One region of the Plantactinospora sp. CNZ320 genome, then DNA from elsewhere that is predicted to be linked to it. Evidence: riboswitches for the same ligand, from Rfam matches in the RefSeq annotation. Region 1 holds a riboswitch; each other region holds the start of a gene.
What was found. A riboswitch is a leader RNA that binds a small molecule or an ion and turns the genes downstream of it on or off. The one in region 1 is predicted to bind cyclic di-AMP.
Positions count from the first base shown of each region.

Region 2: it holds a riboswitch for cyclic di-AMP, as region 1 does, so the genes downstream of both, CLT71_RS14975 (VldE C-terminal domain-containing protein) here and CLT71_RS19340 (VldE C-terminal domain-containing protein) in region 1, are expected to answer to the same signal.
Region 3: it holds a riboswitch for cyclic di-AMP, as region 1 does, so the genes downstream of both, CLT71_RS00305 (C39 family peptidase) here and CLT71_RS19340 (VldE C-terminal domain-containing protein) in region 1, are expected to answer to the same signal.

Region 1 covers NZ_PJMP01000001.1:4,356,818-4,360,394, reverse strand. The annotation lists gene CLT71_RS19345 (sensor histidine kinase) at 1-673, shown strand, start outside; gene CLT71_RS19340 (VldE C-terminal domain-containing protein) at 724-1,752, opposite strand; cyclic di-AMP (ydaO/yuaA leader) riboswitch at 1,756-1,886, opposite strand; gene CLT71_RS19335 (phospholipase D-like domain-containing protein) at 2,113-3,577, shown strand, end outside.
Region 2 covers NZ_PJMP01000001.1:3,429,700-3,433,276, forward strand. The annotation lists gene CLT71_RS14970 (ferredoxin reductase family protein) at 1-145, opposite strand, end outside; gene CLT71_RS14975 (VldE C-terminal domain-containing protein) at 352-1,374, opposite strand; cyclic di-AMP (ydaO/yuaA leader) riboswitch at 1,378-1,511, opposite strand; gene CLT71_RS14980 (SDR family oxidoreductase) at 1,789-2,817, opposite strand; gene CLT71_RS14985 (polysaccharide deacetylase family protein) at 3,137-3,577, shown strand, end outside.
Region 3 covers NZ_PJMP01000001.1:71,898-75,474, forward strand. The annotation lists gene mdlC (benzoylformate decarboxylase) at 1-1,012, opposite strand, end outside; cyclic di-AMP (ydaO/yuaA leader) riboswitch at 1,269-1,413, shown strand; gene CLT71_RS00305 (C39 family peptidase) at 1,780-2,643, shown strand; gene CLT71_RS00310 (hypothetical protein) at 2,777-3,334, opposite strand; gene CLT71_RS00315 (GNAT family N-acetyltransferase) at 3,459-3,577, opposite strand, start outside.

The DNA of each region.
Region 1 (3,577 bases):
CGCGCAGGAGAGATTCGCCGCCAACGCGTCCCACGAACTGCGCACCCCGCTCGCCATCTCGCAAACGCTGCTCGACGTCGCCCGTAACGACCCCGGGCGGGACCGGGACGAACTCATCCAACGGCTGCACGCCGCCAACACGCGGGCGATCAACCTCACCGAGGCACTCCTGCTGCTCAGCCGGGGCGACCGCGGAAACCTCCCCCGGGAGAGCGTCGACCTCTCCCTCGTCGCCGAGGAGGCCGTCGAAACGCTGCTTCCCTTCGCCGAACAGCGCCGGACCACTGTGGACGTCACCGGCGGGGTCGCCTGGACCAGCGGTTCCGCCGAACTCCTGCTGCGAATGGCGACGAACCTCGTGCAGAACGCCATCGTGCACAACCTGCCCGTGGACGGCACCGTGACTGTGCACACCGGGGCGTACGGCGACACCAGCGTGCTGCGGGTCGAGAACACCGGCCACCGGCTCCCACCCGAACTGCTGCCGACCCTCACCGAGCCCTTCCAGCGCGGCACGGAACGGGTACGCATCGACGGGCACCCCGGCGTCGGCCTCGGCCTGGCCATCGTGCACAGCATCGTCCGTGCCCACCACGGAACCCTCGACCTGGCCCCCGGCCCCGCCGGTGGGCTCCTCGTCACGGTCCGGCTGCCCGGGAGGCCGCGACCCTGACGCGGGTCCCTCGACCGAGCACCCACCGCCCTGACCGAGCGGCACTGCGGCTAGATCAGGGACAGGTGCACGTGGTTGGTGTGGTCGCTTGACGGGTCTCCGTGTGCGCCGCCGTACGACTTCCAGCCGGTCGTCGGCAACCAGATCTGCCGGTACCAGATCACGTACAGCACCCCGAGCCGGTCGGCGTTGCGGACGAAGAACGCGGCCAGGTTGTTGCCGTACGTCCGGTCGGCGCCGGTGGCGGCACCCCGGAAGCCGCCCGCCTCGGCGGAGAAGTCGCAGGCCCGCCCCTTCGGGTGCTCGTACGGCCCCCCGGGGCGGTAGCAGCCGGTGAACCGGGCGAAGCCGGCCCGACGCGCCTCGGTGTAGGCGTGCAGGGTGCGTGCCGTGACGCAGCCCGTGGTGGTCGGGTCGGGCTGGTCACACGCCTGCGGTGGCCAGGAGCCGTCGGTGGCGCGTGGCGCGGGCCGGGCCACCGGTGAACTGGCGCTGACGAACCCTCCGGTGGAGGCGCCGCCGACCTGGGCCAGCGCCCGCTCGGCGGCCTGCTTCTGGCGCAGCATGATGGCGAGTTGACGGCGCTCCTCGATCACCTCGGCGTCGAGCGCCCGCTTGGCTCGGGCGGCCCGCTCCCGGGCCTGGCCGAGCGCACGCAGTGCGTCGTTGTCCCGCAGGGCCACCGCCTCCAGGCCACGGGCCCGCTCCAGGAGTTCGTCGGCGGAGCCGCTGTGCAGCAGTACCAGCACCGGGCCGATCCGGCCGGTCTGGTACGCCGTCCGGGCCACCTGCTCGACCCGGGGCCGCAACTGCGCGATCCGTTCCTCGACCCGGCGTAGCTCGGCGGCGATCCTCGCCTGCCGGGCTTTCGCGTTGGCCAGGGCGTTCCTGGCCTGTAGGTAACCCCGGCCGGTCGATTCGAGCACGTCCCGCAGGAGCGGGGTGTCGCCTTCGTCGCCGAGGACGGCGGGGCTGTTCGCCTCCGCCACGCCGGGCCGGAAGGCCGCCCCGGCGAGCGCGCCGAACGTGGCGAGCAGGGCCAGGGCCAGCGGAAACCGCCGACGTGTGGATCCCGTCATGCATGTCCCTCCGTCGCCCGCCTACCGAGTTAGCTGACGGGTTCGGGACGGAACAAGTCCCTACCGCGGTTGCGGACTCACCCCACCTACCTGGGTCCCCGGCTCACCCGAAAGTGATTCGGCGGCGGTCACGCCGGCGCGGAGGGGTGCGCCACCGGGCGAAACCGGGGTCAGCCTACCTGATCAACTGGGTCGAACAGGTGGATTTCGCCGCGATCGGGCGTGGAAATTGCTTCAAGACCTGCCGGGCGCGGTCGGTGGCGGGCCGAACCGGCGGGGCGGAAATCGAGGGTGATCTTGGATACCCTGATCGGCCGCCGAGCTCTCGGTGGCTCTCTCGCCCTACAAGGGAGTACCCACATGCCTCGACGTCTCCGAGTGCTCCTGCTCGGCGTCATCGTCGCGGTCGGCTCGGTCACTCTGCCAGCCGCCCACGCCAACGCCGCTGTTGTGCCCGTCACCAGCGGGAACAGCACCGTGCTCTTCCTGCGGCCGAATCTCGACCCGGTGCCCGATGCCGTCTACGCGACCCCCGACCCCGGCCGGAACGGCGCGCACTTCCTGCCGTACCAGACCCCCGGGCTCCGGGACCAGATCGCCGACCTGATCGCGCTGGCCACACCCGGCTCCACCGTGTACGGCTCGCTCTACACCTTCTCCGACCAGGGGATCACCGACAACCTGCTGGCGGCGCACGCCCGCGGCGTCAGGGTCCGGCTCATCATCGAGGCGTGCACCAGCGGCACCACCGCGTCCTGCGGGGCACAGTCCAACCAGGTGGGCCAGCTCGTCACCGGGTTGGGCGGCTACCGCGCCGGTGCCACCGGATCGTGGACCTGGCAGTGCCGCATCTCCTGCTCGTCCGGCGGGACGGGCATCAACCACAACAAGTTCTGGGTGTTCAGCGGGCTGTCGGACGGGCGTACCGACGTCACGGTGGTCAGCTCGGCCAACCCGACCAAGCCGCAGCAGCAGATGTGGCAGAACCAGGTGCGGGTGGACAACGACCCCGCGCTGGCCGACGCGTTCCGCAACTATGTCGGGCGCAAGCTCCTGGTCACCGGCACCGCGAAGTCGTACGAGCGCGGGCACGTCGACGCGGGCAGTACCCGGATCTGGTTCTCGCCCCGCGAGTCGCCGAGCGCCAGCGAGAGCACGACGATCGCGGCATCGTTCAACCCGCAGAGCAGCCGCTCCGACATCGTCGCCGCCGCCATCGACGACGTGCAGTGCTCGACCAGCAGCTCCGACGACATCATCCGGGTGGCGATGTGGGGTTTCCGGGCCGCCCGGCCCGAGGTGATCGACGCGCTGGGTGACAAGCAGGCCGCCGGATGCACCGTCGAGGTGGCCACCGGCGAGCACCAGGACGCGATGGCCGGCCTGACCGCACGCGGCATCGGCGTCTACGCGATGGACCCCGGCGGATGCCGGCAGTCGTTCTTCACGGTCGAGCCCGGCGTCAACGGCGAATGCTCCGACGGCAGCATCCACTCCAAGTACCTGCTGGTGCAGGGCGTGTCCCGCAAGGACAACCAGATGCACCGGTACGTCTACACCGGCACGCAGAACCTCACCAACGGTGCGTTGAGGAAGAACGACGAGACCTTCATGCGCCTCGACGACCCGTCCCTCTACAACGGATACGTCGCGGACTTCAACGCCATCAAGAACGCCGTGGTGACCATTTCGCCGAACCGGTACCCGGGGGCCAGATTCGCCACCGCGAACCTGCTGGCGACCGGTGACCAGTTCACCCCCGCGGTCGCCTCGACCCGGGACTCCGCAGGCCGGAACGTCACCGTGTCCGCGTTCGCCTCCGGCC
Region 2 (3,577 bases), 930 kb from region 1:
CGGCGGTGGACGCGAAGAACTCGGCGACCACCTGCCGAAGGAAGTCCGGTCGGCCGTCGTCGGCGGGCCAGAAGAGCGCCCAGGCGATCGTGTTGACCACCGCGATCCCGACCACGAACGCCACACCGACACGAGTTCGTCGCAAACTGCCTCCGATCGGAGGCCCGCATCCTATCCGCCGCCACCGTGGCGGGTGCGGGCGGACCAGGTAGCGGGGCGGGCCGGCCGGTCAGTCCGTCGGACCGGCCGGCCATCCGCCGATGATGCCAGTCGGCGCGCAACCTGTCCGCACAACGCCACCGCCCCGCCACCCTGAACAGCAGGTGACGGGGCGGTGGCGTTCGTTCGGGCCTACAACATCGAGACGTGCACGTGGTCGGTGTGGTCACTCGGACCGCTGTAGGAACTCCAGCCCTCGCCGGGGAACCAGATCTCCTTGTACCAGATCACGTAGAGGATGCCGAGCCGGTCCGAGTTGCGGATCAGGAACGCGGCCAGGTCGTTGCCGTACTTCATCTGGTCGTCGTTGGCAGCCCGGCTGAACCCGGAGTTGCGCAGCGACCAGTCACAGGCGCGGCCCTTCGGGTGCTCGAACGGCCCACCGGGCCGGTAGCAGCCGACGAACCTCTTGAAGCCCGCCCGGCGCACCTCGTTGTACATGTGCAGTGTCCGGGCGGTGATGCAACCGCCGGTGGTCGGATCGTCCTTGTTGCACGGCAGCCCGGGGAAGCCGTCGGCCATTCCCGGCCCCGGCCGGGCGACCGGCGAGGTGGCCGCCACCAGCCCCTTGTTCGGACGCGAGTTGCCGCCCACCAGGGCGAGCGCCTTCTTCGCGTCCGTCTGCTGCTTCTGGATGATCTTCTCCTGCGCGGCCTGCTTGGCGACCTCGTCGTCGATCGCCTTCTTGGCCGCGCCGACCTCGTTACGCGCCTGGTTGAGCGCCCGAAGCTTGCTGTTGTTGAACAGGTTCAGCTCGTTGAGCGCCGAGGCCCGCTCGATGAACGAGCTCGACGCGGAGTCGGACGAGTTGTTCGTCAGCAGCATCGAGATGGCGCTGAGCTTGCCGCTGCGGTAGGACTCGGCCGCGATCTCGCTCGCCTCCGGCGTGAGCGCCGCCAGCCTGGCCTCCGCCTGCTTCAACTGGTTGCCGAGCTGCTGCTGCCGCCGCTGGGACTTGGCGCGTTCTGCCTTCGCCTCCGCCAGCCGCTTGCCGGCGCTGGCGAGCACGTCACCGAGCACCGGCGAGTCGGCCTCCTCATGGGGGGCCGGTTTCGGCGCGGGCGCCGCCGACGCCTCCGACGGGACCACGACCAGAGCTGCGGCGGTGAGCAGTGCCAGGGCAGTCGCCAGCCTTCGGCGTAGGGGTGCCCTCACATGTATCCCTTCCGTCGGCCGCCGACCGGGTTAGCTGACGGGTTCGGGATGGAAGTGGTCCCTACCGCTGTCGCGGATTCACCCCAGGGGTGCGTGGGTCCCCGGCTCGCCGTGTGGCGATTAGGCGGCGATCAGCGCCGGTACCACGCGGTAGCCGGCGGCTATGAACGGCAGACAGCATACCCGGTTTCACTTCCCGAATGGCAATACCCGATCGCGGGCAAAAGCGTTGCCAGGCAACGACTATCCGTAATCACGGCGCCTCAGGCGCATCGAAGGTCATGCTTTGCCCACCATTATCGACTAGCCGCTGTCGGCTATTTACCAAGCGCGTTGTCACCGGTTACCGAGCGGGTAGTCACCGGCCTGACGTGCGAAAACGTGTCCAGGTTGGTCGGTGGCGTGATTCTTTGGTCACCGTCGGCGCCAGGGCGTTGTGCCGAACAGCACACCGGCCACCGTACCGGCCGAGAGCAGACCCGCTGTCACCACGCCCCGATGCTGGGACAGCCACAGTTGCGGACTCCTTGTGCGATACGGCGTGTCGAACGAGCCGTGCGCGCCCTGGTCCACCCCGCTGCCGTCGTCGACCGGGTGCCACAGGTTGGCCGTTCGATCCCGCGGCGCCGGCTGCTCCGTCTGCTGGCCGGAGTACCCCGTCCGGGCCAGGTACCTGTCGAGCAGCCCGGGTACCAGCCGGTTGGCGAGGATGGTGCCGACCGTGGAGGCACCGACCCAGTACTCCCGCCGGTCCGGCCGGTCGGCGGCGTGCACGATGGCTCGGGCCGCCAGTTCGGGCTGATAGATCGGTGGCACCGGCTGGGCGCGGTTACGCAGCCGGGAGAGTACCCAGTCGAACTGCGGGGTGTTCAGCGCCGGCAGGTGCACCATGGTGAGCCGGACCGGGCTGCGGTCGTGCAGCAGTTCACAGCGCAGCGACTCGGTGAAGCCCGCGATGGCGTGCTTCGCTCCGCAGTACGCCGACTGGAGCGGGATCGACCGGTAGGCCAGTGCCGACCCGACCTGCACGATCGTGCCGCTCCCGCGCGGGCGCATCCGGTCGAGGGCGGCCCGGGTGCCGTAGACGTACCCGAGATAGCAGACCTCGGTCACCCGCCGGAACTCCTCCGGTCCGATCTCGGTGAAGGGCGCGAAGACCGAGACGATGGCGTTGTTGACCCACAGATCGATAGGTCCCAGCTCGTCGGTCACCCGGTCGGCGGCCGCCTCCACCTGGCGGTGGTCCGCCACGTCGACCTCGATCGGCAGTGCCACGCCCCCGGCCGCGCGGACGTCCTCGGCCGCGCCCCGCAGCCCGGTGCCGCCCCGGGCCAGCAGGCCGAGCCGCATCCCCCGGCGGGCCAGCAGCCGGGCCGTGGCCCGGCCCACCCCGGCACTCGCTCCGGTGATCACCGCTACCCGCGCCGCAGGTCGCCCCCGCATCCGCCCCCCGTCCCGCACCCTCCCGGACCGCTGCGCCTTCCCGGACCGCTGCGCCTTCCCGGACCGCTGCGCCCTCCCCGGTCGCCGCGCGCCGGCTACCCGGCCGGTGCCCCGGCAAACTCCTGGACGCGCCGGAGACCAGGCCGCCGGACGGCAACCACAGCCCAGGCAGCAGCGCAGCGCCGAGGTAGCGACCACGGCGCCCGGCAGGCAACCGCAGCGCCGGGCCCGGGCCACCCGTCCGGGTGAGGATGAACCCCGGCCGGGCGGGTAACCGCCTCCGCGACCGGGGCGGCGGGCGGAGCAGATGGTGCGGCGGGTGCAGCAACGATTGCGCGGACGCGTGGTGCCGGCGACCGCCGTCGCTGCCGCACTGGCCGCCCAGGTGGTGCCGGCGGTGACGGTGCTGCCCGGGGTACGGCTGCGGTTCTTTCCCCGGCTGAGCGGACGCGGCTCGCCGGGTCACGTCGCGCTCACCTTCGACGACGGCCCCGATCCGGCCTCCACCCCGCTCTTCGTCGAGACCCTGGCCGCGCACCGGACCCGGGCGACCTTCTTCCTACTGGGGTCGATGCTGGCCCGCGCGCCGGAACTCGGGCTGGATCTCGTCGCCGCCGGGCACGAGGTCGCGGTGCACGGCTGGACACACCAGAACCTGCTGCTCCAGGGCCCGCACGCCACCTACCGCGACCTGGCCCGGACCCGCGAGCTGATCGGGGCGGTGACCGGTCGGGTACCCCGGTTCTTCCGCCCGCCGTAC
Region 3 (3,577 bases), 4.3 Mb from region 1:
GTGGCGGCAGCGGCCGGTCGGTGGCCGGCAGCCGTTCGGCCAGCCCGGCGCAGGCCAGCGTCATGTCACCGACGAGGCTGTCGCCGACAGGTGCCCGGGCCGCCTCGGCCGGATCGTCGGTGACGTGCAGCAGCCGGGTGCCCTCCGGCAGGTAACCTCGCCGTCCCGGGACGTACGGGTAGTAACGGAACACCGGGGCACCGATTACCAGGACGGTGTCGTGGCCGACCAGTTTCTCGGCCAGCGGTCCGATCGCCGGTGGCAGCAGGCCCTGGAACTGCGGGTGGTCCTGCGGGAAGCCGACCCGGTCCGCGAACGGCGGCTGCCAGACGGGTGCCCGGCTCCGCTCGGCGAGGGCGATCGCCTCGGCCCAGCCGCCACTGCGGTCGACGCCCGAGCCGATCACCAGCATGGGTTGCTGGCTGGCCGCCAGGATCTCGGCGAACCGGTCCAGTTCCACCGGGTCGGGAGCGACCCGGGTGCTGACCCGGCGGATCGGCGCGGTGCCGTTGGCGGGTTCGTCCCAGTCGTCGAGCGGCAGGGAGAGGTAGACCGGCCCGGCCGGCGGCTGTACGGCGGTGGCGAGCGCCCGCATGAACGCCTCGGGAATGTCCTGCGCGCGCAGCGGCTCGTGACTCCATTTGACGTACGGCTCGGGGAGTTGGGTGGGGCGCACATTTGTCAGCATCGGCTCGGACAGGTTCATCGTCCGGGTCTGCTGGCCGGCGGTCACGATCATTGGCGTCTTGTTGTGCCAGGCGGTGACGAGGCTGCCCATCCCGTTTCCGGTGCCGGGGGCGGTGTGCAGGTTGACGTGCACCGGCCGGCCGCTGGCCTGTGCGTAGCCGTCCGCCATCGCGACCGCGGAGGCCTCCTGGAGGGCCAGGACGTAGGTGAAGTCGGCCGGAAAGTTCTTCAGGAATGGCTCCTCGGTGGAGCCGGGGTTGCCGAACAGGGTGGTCAGGCCGAGGGAACGGAGCAGGTGGTAGGTAGCTTCGTGCACCGTTGTCATCGGAAGGAGCCTCCTGGAGTCCTTGTCCCACGTTCGAGCCACCGGGGTAAGCCGGTCATTTCCGTCATACCGTACGCGTACATGATCATGCTGGTTTATCCACCGGTCGGCTGCCGGCCCGGAGACTCGGCCGGCGCTGTCCCGATCGCGCTGTGAGTCACTGTTTTCGCTGTTCAGTGGGGTTGGCAACGGCAGAAGTCGGCCAGTAATGTCGGCGCGTCTGGTCCGGCCCCTTGGTCGCCGTACGGGTGACACCGGAGCGGACCCGCCGAGTCGTTACGTAACGAGCCGGGGACCCACAGTTATCTGGGGTGAATCCGCGAGCCACATCGGCCCGTGGTAGGGCGGCCCTTCCCGCCCGAATCCGTCAGCTAACCCGGTAGGCGGTGTCGGAAGGAGTAGCTGTTCGTGCGGCACCACCCGGGCCTCCGCCCATCCCCCCAGTTCACTCGCTGCATCGCGCCGCCGCTTCCGGCCGTCGCGACCGTCCCGGACCACCCCGTCCCCGGCCGCCGCCCCAACCTGGCCCGATAGCGGTCTCTGACGCGGAAGTCGTCGACGCGCGAGCACCCCGCGGTCGCACTGGCCGGCACTTTTCGGTGAGACCGCTCGGTGCACCCTGGATCCGTCCCGGCGAATGCCAGTCGGCGGATCGGTCTCGTGCGATTGCGTGCGATAACGCGTCGCATTCCCCGCAGCGAAAGAAAGGTCGCGTCACTCCCTGCCCCCCCGGTGGCGATGACGCGCATTTCCTCTGGAGGACAACGTTGAAGCACGCAATCAACCGGCGGTTCAGGACCGTCATTTCGGGCCGGCGTAACCGGCTCGCGCTCGCCTCCGCGGCGGTGCTCGCCGCCGCCGCGTCCAGCGGGGTCGTACTGGCCTCGACCGACTCGGCGGAGGCACCGGACACCTCGACCGTCGCCGTCGCCGAAGTCGGCGCACCGGCGGCGGGTCAGGCCGGAGCGGCTGTCACCACCGCACCGCAGACGACCGCACCGGGTACGATCGCACCGGCGACCCCGACCCAGCCGGCCAGCACCGCGCCGGCCACGGCGGCGGCCAGCAAGGCGGCTAAGACGACCCCGGCCGCGACCCCGAGCAAGCCCCCGGCGCCCCCGGAGTCGAAGCTGCTGGACTACCAGTTCCAGGCCCAGATCAACGGCTGGTACTGCGGCCCGGCCGCCACCCGGATCGCCCTTACCGTCCGGGACAAGCAGCCCAGCCAGGACGCCGTCGCCGCCGACCTCGGCACCACGATGAGCGGCACGAACTCGGCCCAGGACACCACCCGGGTACTGAACAAGATCATCGGTACCGACTTCTACCGCACCACCGCCATCCCCGGCGGCTCGGCCACCCCGGCCCAGATGGACCAGCTCCAGGCCGACGTCGTGCACGCCGTCACCAGCGGGTACGCAGTGGTCGTCAACATCGCCGGCTCGGCCACCGACCTCGCCGGTGGCTGGCACAGCTACCCCGGCGGCCACTACGTGACGGTTGTCGGCTACCGCGACGACGGCCGTACGGTGAAGATCGCCGACCCGGCCATCCCGGGCGCGGACAGCAACTACTGGATGACCACCATCGACCTGGCGCACTGGACGGCGACCCGGGGCTACTCGTCCTGATCCGCCCTCTCCGCCGGTAGCAACACCGACGACGCCGGCCCGACCCACCCACCCGTCCTTGCCGACGGGGATGTGGGGCGGGCCGGCGTCGTCGTCACCAACGGTTGGGCGCCCGGCCTCGGTCAGGTACGGGTCACTGGCCCTGCCAGACCGCCTGCGCGCCCGTGTCACCGGTGCGGAAGACGTAGTACAGGCTGATCCCGGCCGCAGCCAGGGAGAGGATCCCGAGCACCAGGGTCAGCACCGGCGATCCCTTGCCGGTCGCGGCGGGGGCACGGTCCGCACCGTCCTCGCCACTTCCCTGGCCACCCTCGACGCCACCCGTCGCCGGCGCGGCGGTGCCCCGGGGCTTGACCAGGAGGACAAGCGCCAGGGCGAGCACCCCGAGCGCGATCGTCGCGTACAGGGTGTTGGTGCCGAGACCCTGGTGCTCCGCCAGCCTCGGCACGTACTCCGGGCTGACCCGGTTGCGGGACTCCAGCCGGGCCAGGAAACGGTCGCCGGAGAGCTTCGCCATCAGCGCGGCGAGCGGGGTGGCGACCGCGAGCAGTCCCAGCACCCAGCGCAGGTGCGGGCGGACGAACGGAAGGAAGGCGTACCCGACCGCGCTCAGCGCGAGCAGTGGCACGAAGACCACCGCCGCATGGACCAGGAACGGGTGGGCGGGAATGCCCATGAACTCCTCGAGCACCGGCGCCTCCTCGGCGACAGATCGGTGGGTGGGCTTTCCAGAACGTTGACATGGTGCCCGGGGCGGGCACCGATGACAAGGCCCTCGCCGGCACCGGTCGTACCGGCCCCGGCTCGGTCGCGGTTCAAAGAGGACTGACGTCCGGGGCGGGCGCTGGCTCGCCGACGACGTACTCGGTGTACTCGGCGACCGGGGTGAAGCCGAGCCGGTCGTAGAGCTTGTAGGCTGCCGTGTTCTCCGCCT